DNA from 2 places in the Kitasatospora sp. MBT66 genome. Region 2 is predicted to be linked to the other one. Evidence: riboswitches for the same ligand, from Rfam matches in the RefSeq annotation. Region 2 holds a riboswitch; the other holds the start of a gene.
What was found. Region 2 has a riboswitch for cyclic di-AMP ahead of BI06_RS45870 (family 16 glycosylhydrolase). Riboswitches for the same ligand answer to the same signal wherever they lie in the genome.
Positions count from the first base shown of each region.

Region 1 (8,541 bases), on a different contig from region 2:
GACCGGCCCCCGTGGCCGAGTTCGGCGGACGGCACCGGCGCTCGGCCTGACTCCGCGTCCGCGGACAGCCGTGCCGGGAACACCACACTGCGGCCGGCGAGTTCCTCCGGCGACCACTCCACCCCGGCAACGGCGATCGGCGGCCCTCGGGCAGCGGGCACCGGCAGCCTCCCGGCGGTGGCGTCCCTCCGATCCGCGTGCGGCGGCTCGGCAGCGCGACGGAGGCGGGCGGCGGAGAACGGACGAGGGCGGGGCGGACGGACCGGCGAACGCGGACGGGGGAACGCGGGCGGGGGAACGCGGGCGGGGGAACGCGGGCGGGGGAACGCGGGCGGCGCACGCGGGCCCCGCGCAGGCCTCCGCCACAAAGGCCGGGCACCCCTCGGCGGCGGACCCCGGTGGCAGGAAGAGCCGGGAGCGCCCGGAGAACCGGGGGAACCGGGGGAACCGGGAGCGCCGGCGGGTCGGCCGGAAAAGACAAAGGCCGTCGTGGTGTCAGCACCCACGACGGCCCCCCGATGGTGAAGCCGGCGACCGGTCAGACCGCCAGGTGGTCGAACTCCCCGTCCTTGGCCCCCAGCAGCAGTGCCGCGATCTCGGCCCGGGTGTAGATCAGCGCCGGACCGTCCGGGAAGCGCGAGTTGCGCATCGCCACCTCGCCCCCCGGAAGGGCGGCGAATTCGACGCAGTTCCCCTGAGAGTTGCTGTGCAGGCTCTTCTGCCAGACCACGCCTTCGAGGTCCGCAGCGGCCATCCCGTTGTACGTGTCGTACGTGTCGTGCGAGTCGTGCATAGAAATCTCCCGAAGAGCTCCGGAGTGGGTCGTCCAGCTCGGCGCCCCGGCCCCGGCCGTACGACCGGGCCGGCCCCGTACCGGCCCGGCACAACGCCTCACTTGACGCGATGATAGCTCCAGTGCACGTGCATCAGCACGGGACATTGCAGGTGCACGGCCTTTTCGACACCGAACCGGAACTCTTCGCAAAGAGCCCCCCCGGCGGCATATAAGCGGACATAGCCGAGCGAATCGACAGGTAGCCGCTAACCGCCCGTAGGCGACCCCCCGCTGAATGTTGATCTTCCGACGCCGGGAGTCGCACTTCAGTGACGCTCCGTCAGGCCGGTCGTATGCTGTGAGACATCTCACGCGCCACTGCTGCAACGAAAGCCCCGTTCCGTCGCATCTGCGCGGGTACCGGGACAACTGCCGCCCGGAGGCCGGTTATGTCCGGTTTTCGCAGCGGTGGTCCCACCCGGTACGGCAGCCGAATGCGGGCCGGGCGGGCAGATGTCCTACGATCTCCGCCATGAGCACCGCAGCCATCCCGGGCGCGCCACTGCCCGTCCGTACTCCAGGCTCCCGTGCGCGGGGGCGCCACCGCCGTCCCGAGCGCCCCGAGATCCCGGCCGGTTCCCCGGCCCTGCTGCTCGCCGTCCCCGCGGCCGCCGGACCGGAATCCCGGTCCGTGGTCGAGGAGCTGCTGTCGATCGTCCGCAGCGAGCAGAACGGCGTGCTGACCGCCGCCGGCTACCTGCCGACCGGCGGGACCGACGGCCAGCAGACCGGCGGGACCGAGGCCGAGCGCACCGTCGCCGAACTCCTGACCGAGGCGGCCGAGGCCGGCCTGCCGACGCCCGTCGTGGTGCCGCTGGTGCCCGGGCCGCACGGCTTCCTCGCCGAACTGCACGCCCTCGCCGCCGAGTACGGCGCCCAGGTCACCGACACCCTGGGCCCGCACCCGCTGCTCGCCGAGGCCGTCCACGTCCGCCTCTCCGAGGCCGGCCTGGCCCGCGCCGACCGCGCCCGGCTGTTCGCCATCGCGACCGCCGCCGACGGCGTGGTGCTCACCACCGTCGGTGGGCAGCCCGCGGCCGACGCGGCCGGCATCACCGGCATGCTGCTGGCCGCCCGGCTCGCCGTCCCGGTCGTCGCCGCCGCGCTGGACATCCCCGGCTCGGTGGCCGAGGCCGTCGCCCACCTCAAGGAGATGGGTGCCCAGAACCCGGCCCTGGCCCCGCTGGTGATCGGCCCCGAGGCGGACGCCGAGCTGCTCGCCGCGGCCGCCGAGGAGTCCGGCTGCCCGTCGGCCGCGCCGCTGGGCGCGTACCAGGCGGTGGGTCAGCTGGTCGCCTCCACCTACCTGGCCGCGCTGCCGGCCGTCGACCCCGACTTCGGGGCGGACGAGGCCGAGGACGCGGACGGGACCGGCCCCCGCGGCAACGGACGGCACGCCGCCCAGTAGCGGACATCGCGCGGGCGGGCCCGGAACGGCACCTCCGTTCCGGGCCCGCCGCGCGTCCGCCGACGGCGTCCGGCGCCGCCGCGGCACCGTCACCGCCCCACCCGGGTGGTGGGCGCGGCCGCGTCCTTCAGCCTCAGCGCCGGCACCTGCACCGGCCGGGACTGGCCCGCCAGGGTCGGCACCGACGCGGCGGCCGCGTTCCACTGCGGCCGGTCGGTGCCCTCCTCGCCCGCCCGGCGGACCTGGAGCACCTCGGTCGTCCCGGCCTCGCGCAGCAGGATGTTCTTGGGCGCCCCGGCCTCCGGGTCCAGCCAGAGCTCGTTGCCGCCGAACTCGCAGTCCAGCACCAGGACGTCGTCCGGTCTGCCGTCGGCACCGGCGCGGAAGGCGATCCCGGCCCTGCGGTAGCCGGTGAACCGGCTGCGGCTGAAGGTGACCGACTCCCCGGCGAGTTCGTGCCGGGCGGTGGAGACCGCGAAGTCGCTGCGCCCGGCGGCGTCGATCAGCAGCCCGTCGAAGTTGCTGCCCCGGTCCCGGCCGAGCGCGTGCAGCGCCACTCCCCCGCCCGCGTTGCCGTACAGCACGCTCGCGGTGTAGTCGAAGTCGTTGAGGTAGGCGCCGTGCTCGATGCCCCAGCCGCCGTTGTGGTAGGCGGCGAACTCGGTGACCACGTGGTGCCGCTGGGCGTTGAGCCAGACGAAGATGCCGTCCTGCAGGTTGTTGTGGGCCAGGCAGCGCTGGAAGGTCCAGACGCCCTCGCTGTTCTCCGGCCACTCGAAGCCGGAGGCACCGGTGGCGCCCTGCACCCCGACGGCGACGCAGTCCACGGCCTTGCCGCCGGTGCCCGCGCCGAGGTTGAAGCCGGTCAGCCGGTAGGCCCGGGGGTTGGGTTCGAGCAGGGTGCGGGAGGCGACGCAGGACTCGTAGACGATGTCGTCGGAGGGCTGCTGGGGAGTGCGGGTGTCCAGCGGACCGTCCCACCAGTAGGCGTCCTCCCAGGTCTCGTGGCTGACGCAGCTGCGGAAGGTGATGCCGTGGCTGGCGTGCGGCACGAACGCGTGGCTGCCCGCGTCCCGGACGACCACGCCCTCGACCACGGTGCCCCGGGTGGCGTCGCCGAGCCGGTGGAAGTGCAGCCCGTACCGGCCGAGCACCGGCGCGGTGACCGGCGCGGTGCCGTCCGGGCCCCGCCAGGTCTCCTTGGTGTCGGCGCGCGGCCCGACCCAGCGCAGCGCGGTGTGCCGGACGTCGGCCCGGCGGGTGCTGGTGAGGTGGACGTGCGCGCGGCCCTTGGCGCTGCCCTCGACCCGGACGCTGCGGGTGAGGTTGAGCAGTTCGGCACCGACGGTGACGCCCCCTCCGGCGGCGACCCTGGGGTGCGGGTACTTCAACGGGGTGGTCAGGGTGACGGTGGTTCCGCTGACGGACCGGACGGTGACGAGGTCGTAGGCGGCGGCGAAGCCGTCCTGGTCGGGCGGGCCGGTCGGGGTGACGGCCAGTTCGTCGCCGGGGAGCCAGCCGGCGGGCGGGGCGGCCAGGTTGACGACGGTGTCGCCGGCCCTGAGCTCGCGCTCGGCGCGGACCCAGGCGGTCTTGGCGGCGCCGTCCAGCCGCAGGTAGCCGGCGCCGGTGACCCAGAGGCCGACGTCGGTGTCGACCACTTTCATACCGTCACCCTGGAAGCGCTTCTCGTCGACGGCGGGGAAGCGGAGGGTGTGGACCCGGTCGCCGTCGGGGGCGAGGGCGAGGGTGCCGCGGATCTCGACGTTGCCCGCGGCGGCGAGGGTGAGGGTGCGGTCGGCGGCGAAGGTGAGACTGCCGCCCGGCTCGACCAGCAGGGAGCCGACCTCGGCGTCGGTGTCGAGCAGGACCTTGTCGGTGATCCGGACGGCGCTGCGCGGTCCGGGCGGGCCGCCGCCCCAGCCGGCCCGGTCGGACCAGCGGCGGCCGCCCTGGTCGACGGTGGGCGCGGGAGCGGGCGGCTCGGGGGGTCCGGTGCCCGGGGCGGCGGTCGCGCCCGGCGGGGCGGCGCCGTGACCGCCGTCCTGGCCCATCGGGGCGCCCTCCCCGGGCGGGCCGGCGCCGACCACGGCGGCCGGGGTGACGAGCCGGGTCTCGCCGGTCAGCGAGCGGCGCAGGACCTCCTCGCCGCTGATCGCCGCGAAGGCGGTGCCGACGGCCAGCCAGCGCAGTAATGCGCGGCGGCTTACGGGAGTTCGGGGTGGTTCGGGTGGGATGTCCGGTCTGCGATGCTTTGCCCTGCGATGCGCCCCGCGCGGCCTGGCGGCCGGACGGGCGGCGTCCGGCTCCTCGTCGATGCCCATCGGTGCGTAGCCCTCCCCCCGGGCGGCTGCGTCGGCGCCGGCATGGCGCCGACGCTCTGAAGCATAGGCAGTTGTGTTGGCCATGACGGGCGTTGCTGGAAATCGGTCATTTCTGATCATGAAGGACAGCGGTTCAGCACGGCTTTCGTAAACTGTGACGGTAGTCACACATGTTTGCGGTTTGAAGCCGGCTCTGCTTAACGTGCTCCCCGTTCGTGGCCACACGGACCCAGCCCGTCCGCGACGCCGAGTCCTGCCGTCGGGCGTGCTGGCAGCGCAATACATCACGGCAGGAGCGGGGGAACCACAGGTAGTTCGCCCAGGACCGGTCCACGGACCGGACCCGGGCTAGGGGTGAAGCCGCGTCCACAGCGCGGCCGGGCAACTCCAGCCCGAATCCGACAGCTCACCTCGCAGGCGTGGGAGAGGACCACGTCTTCATGCTGCCCACCAACGGCACCCGTCTGTCCGGCCGCACCCGCCGCGCGATCGCCGCCCTCGGCGTCGCGGGCATCGGCCTCACCATCCCCTGCCTCACCGCCGGCACCGCCTCGGCCGCCTCCGTCGCCACCTGGGACAAGGTCGCCCAGTGCGAGAGCACCGGCAACTGGAGCATCAACACCGGCAACGGCTTCTACGGCGGCCTCCAGTTCACCAACTCCACCTGGGCCGAGTTCGGCGGCACCTCCTTCGCCGCCCGTGCCGACCTCGCCACCAAGGACCAGCAGATCGCGATCGCCGAGAAGGTGCTCGCCGTGCAGGGCCCCGGCGCCTGGCCGGTCTGCTCGGTCCAGGCCGGTCTGACCAAGGGCGGCACCCCCGCCGCCGTGGACACCTCGGCCGCCGCCCCGGCCACCAAGACCCCGGCCCCGGCCGCCAAGCCCGCCGAGAAGCCGGCCGCCAAGCCCGCCGCCGAGCCCGCCGCGAAGGCCGACACCCCGGCCGCCTCCGACGCCGCCCAGCAGCGCACCGGCGCCCAGGACTGGCAGAAGTGGCACCGCCAGGCGGGCCAGGAGGCCTCCGCCGACTACACCGTGGTCGCCGGCGACTGGCTGTCCTCCATCGCCGACAAGAACAACGTCCAGGGCGGCTGGGAGCGGCTGTACGAGCTCAACCGCTCCACCCTGTCCGAGGGCCCGCACAGCATCTACCCGGGCCAGCACCTGGCCCTCGGCGACCGCGCCGAGGCGAAGGCCCCGGCCGCCGACAAGTCCGGCAAGGGCTTCGACTGGTTCAACCGCGCCAAGGACGCGCAGAACGGCTCCGGGACGGCCGCCAAGCCCGCCGCCGAGCCCGCCGCGAAGGCCGAGACCCCGGCCCCCGCCCCGGCCGCCACCGGCAGCATGGCCGCCGCCGTCTCCTTCGCCCAGTCGAAGGTCGGCCAGGCCTACGTCTACGGCGGCACCGGCAACGGCGGCTGGGACTGCTCCGGCCTGACCCAGGCCGCGCTGCGCGCCGCGGGCATCTCCGTCCCGCGCGTCGCCGCCGACCAGGCCGCCGCGTCCACGCACGTCTCGCTGGACTCGCTCAAGGCCGGCGACCTGCTGTTCTGGTCCAACAACGGCCAGGACTCCGGCGTCTACCACGTCGCGCTCTACATCGGCGACGGCAAGTACGTCGAGGCCGCCAACCCGAGCTCGGGCGTGCGGGTCCAGACCGTCGCCAACTGGGCGCCGGACTTCGCCGGCCGGGTCTGATCCGGTAGTACCTCGGCCCCCGGGAGAGTCGTCGCTCCTCCCCCGGGGGCCGAGGCAGGCCCGCGGACGGCACCTCCGCGGAGGGCAGAGCGGAACGCCGAGGGGCCCGGGAGCGGTTCGCTCCCGGGCCCCTCGTGCTGTCCCTCGTGCTGTCCCTCGTGCTGTCCCTCGTGCTGTCGCTGCCCTCAGCGGGCGCGGCCCCCGGTCGAGCCGCGCATCACCAGCTCCGGCTGGAACATGAACTCCCCGCGCTGGACGGCGTTGCCGCCGACCTCCTCCAGCAGGGCGTCCACGGCCGCGTTGGCCATCGCCTCCACCGGCTGGCGGACGGTGGTCAGCGGCGGCTCGGTGAAAGCTATCAGCGGCGAGTCGTCGAAGCCGACCACCGAGACGTCCTGCGGCACCGACAGGCCCCGCTGACGGACCGCCCGGATCGCGCCGAGCGCCATCATGTCGCTGCCGCAGACGATCGCCGTGCAGCCCTTGTCCAGCAGCGCCCCGGCCGCCGCGTGCCCGCCCTCCACGCTGAACAGCGTGTGCCGGACGAGCTCCTCGGCCTCCTCCCGGGTGTGCCCGAGCACCTCCCGCAGGGCCGCCGTGAAGCCCTCGATCTTGCGCAGCACCGGGACGTACCGCCGCTGCCCGACGGCCAGCCCGATCCGCTCGTGGCCGAGTTCGGCCAGGTGCTGGACGGCCATCCACATCGCGGCCCGGTCGTCCGGCGAGATGAACGGCGCGTCGATCTTCTCGCTGTAACCGTTGATCAGCACGAACGGCACCCCGCGCCCGGCCAGCCGGGCGTAGCGGTCGTGGTCGGCGGTGCTGTCGGCGTGCAGGCCCGAGACGAAGACGATGCCCGCCACGCCCCGGTCGACCAGCATCTCGACCAGTTCGTCCTCGGTGGAGCCGCCCGGGGTCTGGGTGCAGAGCACCGGCGTGTAGCCGTGCCGGCTCAGCGCCTGCTCGATCACCTGGGCCAGCGCCGGGAAGATCGGGTTGCTCAGTTCCGGCGTGATCAGTCCGATCAGCCCGGCACTGCGCTGGCGCAGCCGGGTCGGCCGCTCGTAGCCGAGCACGTCCAGCGCCGCCAGCACGGTCTGCCGGGTGGCGGCGGAGACGTTCGCCTTGCCGTTGAGCACGCGGGAGACGGTGGCCTCACTGACCCCCGCCTGCGCCGCGATGTCTGAGAGTCGCGCCGTAGTCACGGTCCCAGAGCCTATTGCAACCACGTCAGACCGCCCACCAGTCGGTGCTGTCCGCGGCCAGCACCGCCTCGCCGTCGACGACCCGGGGGTCGGCGCCGGCGGAGGTCAGCAGCAGCCGGCCGGGCGCCGGTATCGCGACCGGGGCGCCGGTGGTGTTGACGGTGCAGACGAACGAGCCGCGGCGGAACGCCAGGGTGCCCGCGGGGCTCTCCAGCCACTCGACCTCCTGGCCGGCGCCGAGGTCGGCGGTGTCCCGGCGCAGGGCCAGCGCGGAGCGGTACAGCTCCAGGGTGGAGGTCGGGTCGCCGGTCTGGGCCTCGACGCTGAGCGCGGCCCACTCGGCGGGCTGCGGCAGCCAGGACGGGCCGCCGGCGTCCGGGCCGAAGCCGTACGGGGCCTCGGCGCCGGACCACGGGATCGGGACCCGGCAGCCGTCGCGGTAGCCGTCCTGGCCGGCCTGGCGGAAGAACGACGGGTCCTGGCGGACCTCGTCGGGCAGGTCGGTGACGTCCGGCAGGCCGAGCTCCTCGCCCTGGTAGACGTAGGCGGAGCCGGGCAGGGCGAGCATCAGCAGGGTGGCGGCGCGGGCGCGGCGCAGGCCGAGCGCGCGGTCGCCGGGGGTGCGGATCTGGGTGCCGAGGCCGGGCGGGTTGGCGAACCGGGTGGCGTGCCGGGTGACGTCGTGGTTGGAGAGCACCCAGGTGGTGGGGGCGTCGACCGGGCGCATCGAGTCGAGCGAGAGGTCGATCACCGCGCGCAGCTCGGCGGCGTCCCAGGAGGTGCCCAGGTACTGGAAGTTGAAGGCCTGGTGCAGCTCGTCGGGGCGGACGTAGTTGGCGGTGCGCTCGACGGTCGGGGTCCAGGCCTCGGCGACGCCGATCCGCCGGCCGGGGTACTCGTCGAGGATCTTGCGCCAGCTGCGGTAGATCTCGTGCACGCCGTCCTGGTCGAAGAACGGCATGACGTCGTTGCCGAGCAGCTTGAGCTGGTCGCCGCCGCCGAGGTCGGGCAGGCCGGGGGCCTTCACCAGACCGTGGGCGACGTCGATCCGGAAGCCGTCGACGCCCATGTC
Region 1 covers NZ_JAIY01000020.1:176,297-184,837, forward strand. The annotation lists gene BI06_RS41835 (ATP-binding protein) at 1-50, shown strand, start outside; gene BI06_RS41840 (DUF397 domain-containing protein) at 539-793, opposite strand; gene BI06_RS41845 (hypothetical protein) at 1,308-2,243, shown strand; gene BI06_RS41850 (hypothetical protein) at 2,333-4,567, opposite strand; cyclic di-AMP (ydaO/yuaA leader) riboswitch at 4,833-5,000, shown strand; gene BI06_RS55325 (transglycosylase family protein) at 4,987-6,264, shown strand; gene BI06_RS41860 (LacI family DNA-binding transcriptional regulator) at 6,450-7,469, opposite strand; gene BI06_RS41865 (alpha-amylase family glycosyl hydrolase) at 7,495-8,541, opposite strand, start outside.
Region 1: linked by a shared signal. The riboswitch ahead of BI06_RS55325 (transglycosylase family protein) and the one ahead of BI06_RS45870 (family 16 glycosylhydrolase) in region 2 are both predicted to bind cyclic di-AMP.

Region 2 (8,541 bases):
CTCCTCCTCAAGACCGAGGGCGTCACCGCTGGTCGGCGGGGGCGGGGGGCACTCCGGAGCGGCTAGGCTGGGTGGTCGCGCCTCGGCGACGGTGCCCCACTGCGGACGGGGGAACCGGGGCGGCCCTCCCGGGTGTCCTTCCCCCGGGGGCTGGGGAGTACGAGGCGTGGGAGCAAACACGACATGGGTCTGACGAGCCACAAGGTGCTGGCACTGACCGTTCTGATCGCCGTCGCGGCGATGGTCGGGACGGTCTGGCTGTGGCCGAGACTGTCGAAGAAGAGCTGGAAGGCCGTCCTCGGCCGGATCGGCGCCCTGCTCGCCACCCAGCTGGCGGTGCTCGCCGCGCTCGGCCTGGTCGCCAACAACTACTTCGCGTTCTACAGCAGCTGGGACGACCTGCTGGGCACCGGGGACAGCGGGCCGGTGGTCATCCACAACAAGGTGGACGCCTCCGGCCGGCTGCGCGTCGAGACCATCGGCCACGCCGAGGTGCAGGGCGGCGGCGCGCTCGGCCGCGACCGCGACAAGTCCGGCGAGATCCGCGAGGTCCGCATCGACGGCGCCACCACCCGGCTCTCCACCGAGGGCTACGTCTACCTGCCGCCGCAGTACTTCCAGCCCGAGTACGAGCAGAAGCAGTTCCCGGTCCTGGTCGTCAGCACCGGCTTCCCGGGCATCGCCAAGAACCTCGTCACCCGCCTCAACTACCCGGGCGCGGCGCTGAAGCTGCTCCAGGAGGGGCGGATGCAGCCGACCGTGCTGGTGCTGGTGCGCCCCTCGCCCGCGCTGCCGCAGGACACCGAGTGCGAGGACGTCCCCAACGGCGCGCAGACCGACGCCTACTTCGCCAAGGACGTGCCCTCGGCGATCCAGGCCACCTACCGGGTCTCCGCCGACCCGAAGTCCTGGGCGTTCATGGGCAACTCCACCGGCGGCTACTGCGCGCTCAAGCTGGCGATGCGCCACCCCGACGTCTACCCGACCGCCGTCTCGCTCTCCGGCTACTACCAGGCGGCCGACGACCCGAGCACCGGCGACCTCTACAACGGCAGCGAACAGCGCCGCAACGAGGCCGACCTGATGTGGCGTCTCAAGAACCTGCCGCAGCCCGCGATCTCCGTGCTGCTGGCCGGCACCCGGGAGGGCGACGGCAACTACCGGCGCGAGACCGAGGCGTTCGTGGCCGCCGCGCACGCCCCGATGAAGGTCTCCTACAGCATGCTGGAGGCCGGCGGCCACAACTTCGAGACCTGGAGCAAGCTGCTCCCGTCCTCACTGGAGTGGATCTCCCAGCGCCTGACCGTCCCGGCCGCGAGCCCGTCGGCCTGACCGTCCCTGCCGCCGGTCGGCCGGTCGGCCGGTCGGCCCGACCGGTACGGCCGGGCGTCCGTCCGGGAAGGCGTCCGTGCGGGCAGGCGCTCAGGCCACCTGCTCCAGGGTGCCGGTGTGCAGCTCGCCGACCCGGCCGCCCTCGCCCTCGTACGTCCAGAACGCGCGGACCGTCATCCGGGCCAGGTCCATCACGTGGCTCACGGTGATGCCGCTCACCTCGGTCCAGCTGACGAAGTAGAGCTGCGGGCCGACCTCGGCGACGTGCAGGGAGACGTCCTCCCACTGGCCCGCCGACTCGCCGAGGCCCTCCCAGCGCAGCCGCTTGCCGTCGGCCGAGTACGCGTTGCGGAACGCCGCGCCGTTGTCGACCCGGAACAGGAAGGTACGGCCGGCGAAGGCGGGCGGGGACGCGGTCATGGCGGGGCGGGTCTCCTCGTCTCTGGACGTGCTGTCGTGGTGCTCGCTGCGACCCGGACGGTTCCGGACGCGGATGGATCTCCAACCTATCCGACCACCCCGCCTCCGTGGCGCACTTTCCCCGCCGGACCCGCCACCACGGCCACCGCGGCCCCCACGGCGACCCGGAACGGCCGCTCGGGAGCGCGGGGCGGCGGTGTGAGCTGCGCGACAACAGCCCCCGGAAGGTTGTCCGTGCGCGGACGGCCTGCCTAGCCTGCAGAGGCTTCCGCCGCAGCGGAGCCCCGCCGTCGGGACGCCGAGTCCCGTCCACCCGCCGGCCGGCAATCGAGCACCACAGCGGACGGGAGCGGGGGACCCAGGTCAGTGCCCGGCCGCGCGCCCAGAGCGTGCGAGTCGCGGCTAGGGGTGAAGCCGCTCTCCGGACGGCCGGGCAACCTCGCGCCCGAACCCGACAGCTCACCTCGTAGGCGTCGCAGAGGACCACTGCCATGCCCACTGCCTCCCCGCAGCCTGCGCCGAACCGGCGCGCCCTCGGCCGCCACCCCGCGCCCCGCCACGCCCGTCCCTCCCACCGGGGCCGCAGCGCCGCCCTCGCCGCCACCGGGGCGCTCGCCGTCACCGGTGCCGGACTGCTCGGCCTGCCGGCCGTGACCGGCGCCCAGGCCGCCGCCCTGCCGACCGTCACCCAGGACAAGCTCGCCCCGGCCGCCATGGTCGCGGGCAAGGCGGCGACCGGCTCGCTCACCCTGCACTCCTCGTCCTGCTTCACCGCGAAGACCGTCGGCGTCGGCATCCGCGACGCGGCCGGGCACAACCTCGACTTCCCCGGGAACAAGAGCAACGTCCAGGTCTGCCCGGCCGGCCTGACGGTCACCACCGGCGCGCGCACCCTGGCCGCCGGCACCTACACCCAGTTCGGCTTCTGGCAGGACAGCACCGGCGGCTGGCACAACCTGCCCTCCCGCGAGCTCGTCGTCTCCGCCGCCACCCCGACGCCGACGCCGACCCCCACGCCGACGCCCACCCCCACGCCGACGCCGACCACCCCCACCACGGGTGCCCCGGTCGCGGGCAAGACGCTCACCTGGTCCGACGACTTCAACAGCCTCGCCCTGGGTTCCCGCTGGACCGCCGACCGGAGCAGCTCCTACCACTACGGCGACCACAACCCGAACGACAACAAGCTCGACTGGCTGAACAAGAACAACGTCGCCGTCTCCGGCGGCGTCGCCACCTTCACCGCCCGGCCGGGCACGCACACGCTGGAGAACGGCAAGCAGGCCTGGGACACCGGCCTGCTCACCACCGAGTACTCCAGCGAGGGCTTCAAGGTGAAGACCGGGGACTACATCGAGACCCGGGTCAAGCTCCCGGCCGGCACCGGCGCCTGGCCGGCGCTGTGGACGTGGAACAGCACCAGCGGCACCCACGGGGAGATCGACTCCTTCGAGTACCACAGCGACAACCCGAACCTGCTGGAGCTGACCAACCACATCAACCCGGGCCACCTGTACGTCACCGACGCCAAGGCGATCGCCAAGGACAGCTGGGTCACCGTCGGCACCCACTACGGCGCCACCTCGGTCGACTGGTACATCAACGGCACCAAGGTCTTCTCCGACGGCAAGGGCGTCGGCGCCGGCTGGACCGCGTACCCGATCCTCAACCTGTCCCTGAGCGCGGGGAACTACCACCCCGCGCCCTCGGGCACCACGCCGATCACCTTCGCGGCGGACTACGTCCGGGTCTACCGGTAGCAGTCACCGGTCCGGGGCCGACGGTCAGACGATCGGCCTCGGACCGGTGGACTCGACGACCTCGATCGTGAACGGCTGCCGGTTGTTGCTCTCGATCCGGTCGTCGTCGCCGCGCACCGCGACATAACCGCCGGCCAGCGTGCCGAGGGGGACCTCGGGGGAGAGCCGGAGCGGGATCAGCGCGGTCGCGCTGCGGAACTTCGGCAGACCGGCCGGGAAGGTGCAGCGCACCCGGTGGCCGTTCTGGAACTCGTAGCAGTTCTCCGGGAAGAACGGCGGCTCGGCCGTGACCCCCTCGGGCAGGGTGATCACGACGGTGAACGGCGAGGCGGTCCGGTCCGGGCCGAGGTTGCCGACGAAGGCGTGCAGGACGGTGGTGCCGCCGGGCGCGGCCGGGTCCGGGTCGATCCGGACGACGTAGAGGTCGGAGTTCGAGGGCACGGCCGCCACCGCCGGGTCGGCGGTCGTGCCCGGGGCCGAGGCGCCGGGGTCACCGGCCCCCGGTGCCGGGGCGCTCGCCCCGGGCGCGGGCGCCTTGTCGTCCGGCGGACAGACCGCCCCGGCCTGTCCGGCGGCCAGCACCGCCACCACGCACCCCGTCACCAACGACCTGCCGAGAAGCTTCCGAACGGAACCGCTGCGGGTCATCGCCGCTCACCCAACCCTTCGTGTCCGGCACACCCGCGTCGTCGCGGGCGGCATCCGGACCAGCGTCGCCGAAGGGTCTCCGGGGCCGCGGCGACCCGCCCTCGGACGGCCCGAAGGGTGGCTCGAACGGGTGAACGCCCGGGCGCGTCGCTCGCACTGAACGTACGTCAGGGTGCCAGGACCTGCCCCAGCCGGGCCGCGATCCCGTGCATCACCGGCACCAGCGAGGCCGCGCCGGCCTGCTCCTCCAGCGCCCTGATCCGGGCCTCCGGACCGGAGACGGAGAGCGCCGTCGGGGTCGGAGCGCCGGGCACGGCGAGGGCGATGCAGCGCACCCCGATCTCCTGCTCCTGGTCGTCGACCACATAGCCGCGCTCGCGCGCCTCGGCCAGCTGGGCCATCAGCTCCTGCGGGTCGGTGACCGTGTGCGGGGTGTGCGCGGGCAGCGGGTTGGGGCCGAGCACGGCGCGCGCCTCCTCGTCGGGCAGCTGCGCCAGCAGCGCCTTGCCGACGCCGGTGCAGTGCGGCTGCACCCGGCGGCCGACCTCGGTGAACATCCGCATCGAGCGCCGCGACTGCACCTGCCCGACGTAGACCACCTCGCCGCCCTCCAGTACCGCGAGGTTGGCGGTCTCGCCGGTGGCCTCCATGAGTTCGGCCAGGTAGGGGCGGGCCCAGCTGCCGAGCAGTCGCCCGGCGGTCTCGCCGAGCCGGATCAGCCGCGGGCCGAGGGTGTAGCGGCGCGCGGTGTCCTGGCGGACATAGCCCTGCTGCACGAGGGTACGAACCAGGCGATGGATGGTCGGCATCGGCAGTCCGGAGGAGGTGGAGAGCTCGCTGAGCGTCGCCACGCCGCCGGAGTCGGCGAGCGCCTCCAGCAGTTGGAAGGCCCGTTCGACGGACTGCACCCCGCCGCCGGTGCGCTCCGGCGCCGTCGTGGCGGGCGCCTTCGGGGCGCCGCCCTCGCCGTTCGCGGTGCTCCCGCTGCTTTCGGTGCTCTCACTGCTCTCGGAGGTCGGGGCCACCGGCGTTCCCTTCGCGGTCGGAGGAGGAGTACAGTCCCAGCGATCATCTCAACAAACCGTTGAAATTCTGTATCGCGGAAACTAGTCTCCACCTTACAGAATCAAGCCCTCCACTTAGGAGTGTCCTGCTCATGGCTGCAGATCAGGGACCCGGAGCTTCCCCCACCGCTCCGGTCGTCACGGTCGCGGGTCCGCGCGTCCACCGGGCCGAGGAGGTGCTCACTCCGGAGGCGGTCGCCTTCGTCGTCGGCCTGCACCGCTCCTTCGAAGGCCGGCGCCGCGAACTGCTCGCCCGCCGCCGGGAGCGCCGTGCGGAGATCGCCCGCACCGGCACCCTGGACTTCCTGCCCGGCACGGCCGACGTCCGCGCCGCCGACTGGCGGGTCGCCGAGGCGCCGAAGGCGCTCCAGGACCGCCGGGTCGAGATCACCGGCCCCACCGACCGCAAGATGGTGATCAACGCGCTCAACTCCGGCGCGAAGGTCTGGCTCGCCGACTTCGAGGACGCCACCTCCCCGACCTGGGAGAACGTGGTGAGCGGTCAGATCAACCTGATCGACGCCTTCGAGGGCCGGATCGACTTCGCCACCGACGCGGGCAAGAGCTACACCCTGCGCCCGGCCGCCGAACTCGCCACCGTCGTGGTCCGCCCCCGCGGCTGGCACCTCGACGAGAACCACCTGCTGGTCGACGGCGAGCCGGTGGCCGGCGCGTTCCTCGACTTCGGCCTCTACTTCTTCCACAACGCCGCCCGGCTGCTCGCCCGCGGCGCGGGCGACCCGAACTCCGGGCCGTACTTCTACCTGCCGAAGACCGAGAGCCACCTCGAAGCCCGGCTCTGGAACGACGTGTTCACCCACGCCCAGGCCGAGTTGGGCATCCCGCACGGCACGGTCCGCGCCACCGTGCTGATCGAGACCATCACCGCCGCCTTCGAGATGGACGAGATCCTCCACGAGCTGCGGGACCACGCCGCCGGCCTCAACGCCGGCCGATGGGACTACCTGTTCTCCATCGTCAAGAACTTCCGCGACGCCGGCGAGCACTACATCCTGCCCGACCGCAACACCGTCACCATGGCCTCGCCGTTCATGGCCGCCTACACCCGGCTCCTGGTGCGGACCTGCCACCGGCGCGGCGCGCACGCCATCGGCGGCATGGCCGCGTTCATCCCCAGCCGCAGGGACCCCGAGGTCAACGCGGCCGCGCTGGAGAAGGTCCAGGCCGACAAGGACCGCGAGGCCGGCAACGGCTTCGACGGCTCCTGGGTCGCGCACCCGGACCTCGTCCCGGTCGCCCGCGCCTCCTTCGACGCCGTGCTCGGCGACCGCCCGCACCAGAAGGACAACCCCGGCCCGGACGGGCCGGTCACCGCCGACCAGCTGCTCGACATCGCGGGCGCCGGCGGCAGCTGCACCCGGCACGGGCTGCACAACGCCGTCCAGGTCGGCATCCGCTACATCGAGGCCTGGCTGCGCGGCCTCGGCGCGGTCGCCATCTTCAACATGATGGAGGACGCCGCCACCGCCGAGATCTCCCGCTCGCAGATCTGGCAGTGGATCCACAACGACGTCGTCCTCGCCGACACCGGGGAGAAGGCCACCTCCGACCTGGTCCGCCGCCTGGTCGCCGAGGAACTCACCGCGCTGCGGGCCGAGGTCGGCGACGAGGTGTACGCCGCCGGGCGCTGGCGCGAGGCCGCCCAGCTCTTCGAACAGGTCGCGCTGGCCGAGGAGTTCGCGGACTTCCTGACCCTGCCCGCACTGCCCCTGCTCGGCTGAGGTCCCGGCCCGCACCGCCCCTGCCCGGCCGAGGCCCACGCTACCGGCCGGGCACGCCGCCGGGTCCCCGCCGGGGCGGCGCACTCGGGCCGCCGGGTGCGCCGTTCCGTACGACGACACCCGGTCCGGCGACGCTCCGCCCGGCGGTACTCGGTGGAGCGGCACTCGACAGGGCGTCGCGGCCCGTCACCCGTTGCGGCAGGTCAGTGCGTCACCGAGGGAGCTGCGCCGGTAGAGCACCCGGCGGCCGTGCCGGGTGCGGTCCAGCAGACCGGCCGCGGTCAGCGCCCCCAGGTGGCGGCTGACCGCGCCGGGCGTCACCCCCAGCCGGTGGGCGAGCTCGGTGGTGGTGGCGGGCGACGCCAGCAGGACCAGCAGCCGCGCCCGCGCCGCGCCGACCAGTCCGACCAGGGCGGCCGGCGCCCCGCCCGGCCCGGCCCGTGCGGCCAGGCCCTCCGCCATGGTCGCCCGGCCGCGCGCCGGATAGACGATCAGCGGCGGGCCGTCCTGGGTGATGTCGGTCTGCGCACCGAGCCCGGCCAGCGTCGGGATCAGCACCAGGCCCCGCCCGGCCACGTCCACCGAGGTGCCCAGCGCCTGGACCGCCGGATTGGAGTCGTTCAGCCGCAGCACCCCGGCCCGCCAGGAGATCCGGCCGTCGAGGTCCGCGAACAACCCCTCGGAACCGCGCTCCGAGAGCATCCGGCCCCGGTGGGCGAGGTCCGCTTCCAGCACCTCCCGCGCCCGCGGCCACCAGGCGGGGGCCAGGCAGCGCGTCCAGTACGCCGACAGCGCCTCCGCCACCCGGTCCCGCAGCTCCACCGGGCGGTCGACCAGCGCGGTGAGCACCGGCGGCAGCGGACTCCCGTCGCCGGAGTAGGCGGCCAGCACATCCGTCCTGACCTCCTCCGGCGGGGTCCCGGCCAGCTCCGCGAGCTCGTCGTGGAAGTCCGGCCGGGGCACCGCGGGGCGGGGCGTCAGGAAGTCCGGCACAAAGGCGTTCGGCGTGATCAGCGCGTCCAGCAGCGCGGTGTCCAGGGTCTCCCAGCGGTCCTGCCAGCCGGCGATCCAGGGCTGCTGCTCCGGGTAGTACCACGTCCAGCGGCGGGCGCGCAGGCCCAGCACCGCCTCCTGCAGGGGGGAGTAGGCGAACCAGGTGGCGGCGAGGTCCTCGACCCCGAGGCGGAACTCGAACATTGACCGTAACGGTAAAAGAATTCCGCCCGTCCGGGAACCCCGCTGTCCTTGGTGCATGACTTCCTCCCCCCGCACGGGGGCGCGCCCGCGCGCCTCCGGCCGACGCCTCCTGCCCGCCGACCCGCTGCTGCGCAGACTCGTCCTGATGGCGCTGGTGAACTCCGTCGGGGACGGGCTCTTCGTCACGGTGAACGTGCTGTTCTTCACCCGCTCCATCGGTCTGACGCCCACTTCGGTGGCGCTCGGCCTCACCGTCGCCGGTGTGTGCGGGGTGTTCGCCGGGGTGCCGATGGGGCGGCTCGCCGACCGGGTCGGGAGCAAGCAACTGCTGCTGGTGGTGGGCCCGCTGGAGGCGGCGGCCGTGCTCGGCTACGCCTT
Region 2 covers NZ_JAIY01000003.1:424,527-433,067, forward strand. The annotation lists gene BI06_RS03820 (esterase family protein) at 184-1,332, shown strand; gene BI06_RS47660 (MoaF N-terminal domain-containing protein) at 1,423-1,752, opposite strand; cyclic di-AMP (ydaO/yuaA leader) riboswitch at 2,075-2,240, shown strand; gene BI06_RS45870 (family 16 glycosylhydrolase) at 2,244-3,512, shown strand; gene BI06_RS47665 (hypothetical protein) at 3,537-4,160, opposite strand; gene BI06_RS03840 (IclR family transcriptional regulator) at 4,328-5,068, opposite strand; gene aceB (malate synthase A) at 5,317-6,966, shown strand; gene BI06_RS03850 (helix-turn-helix transcriptional regulator) at 7,153-8,163, opposite strand; gene BI06_RS03855 (MFS transporter) at 8,219-8,541, shown strand, end outside.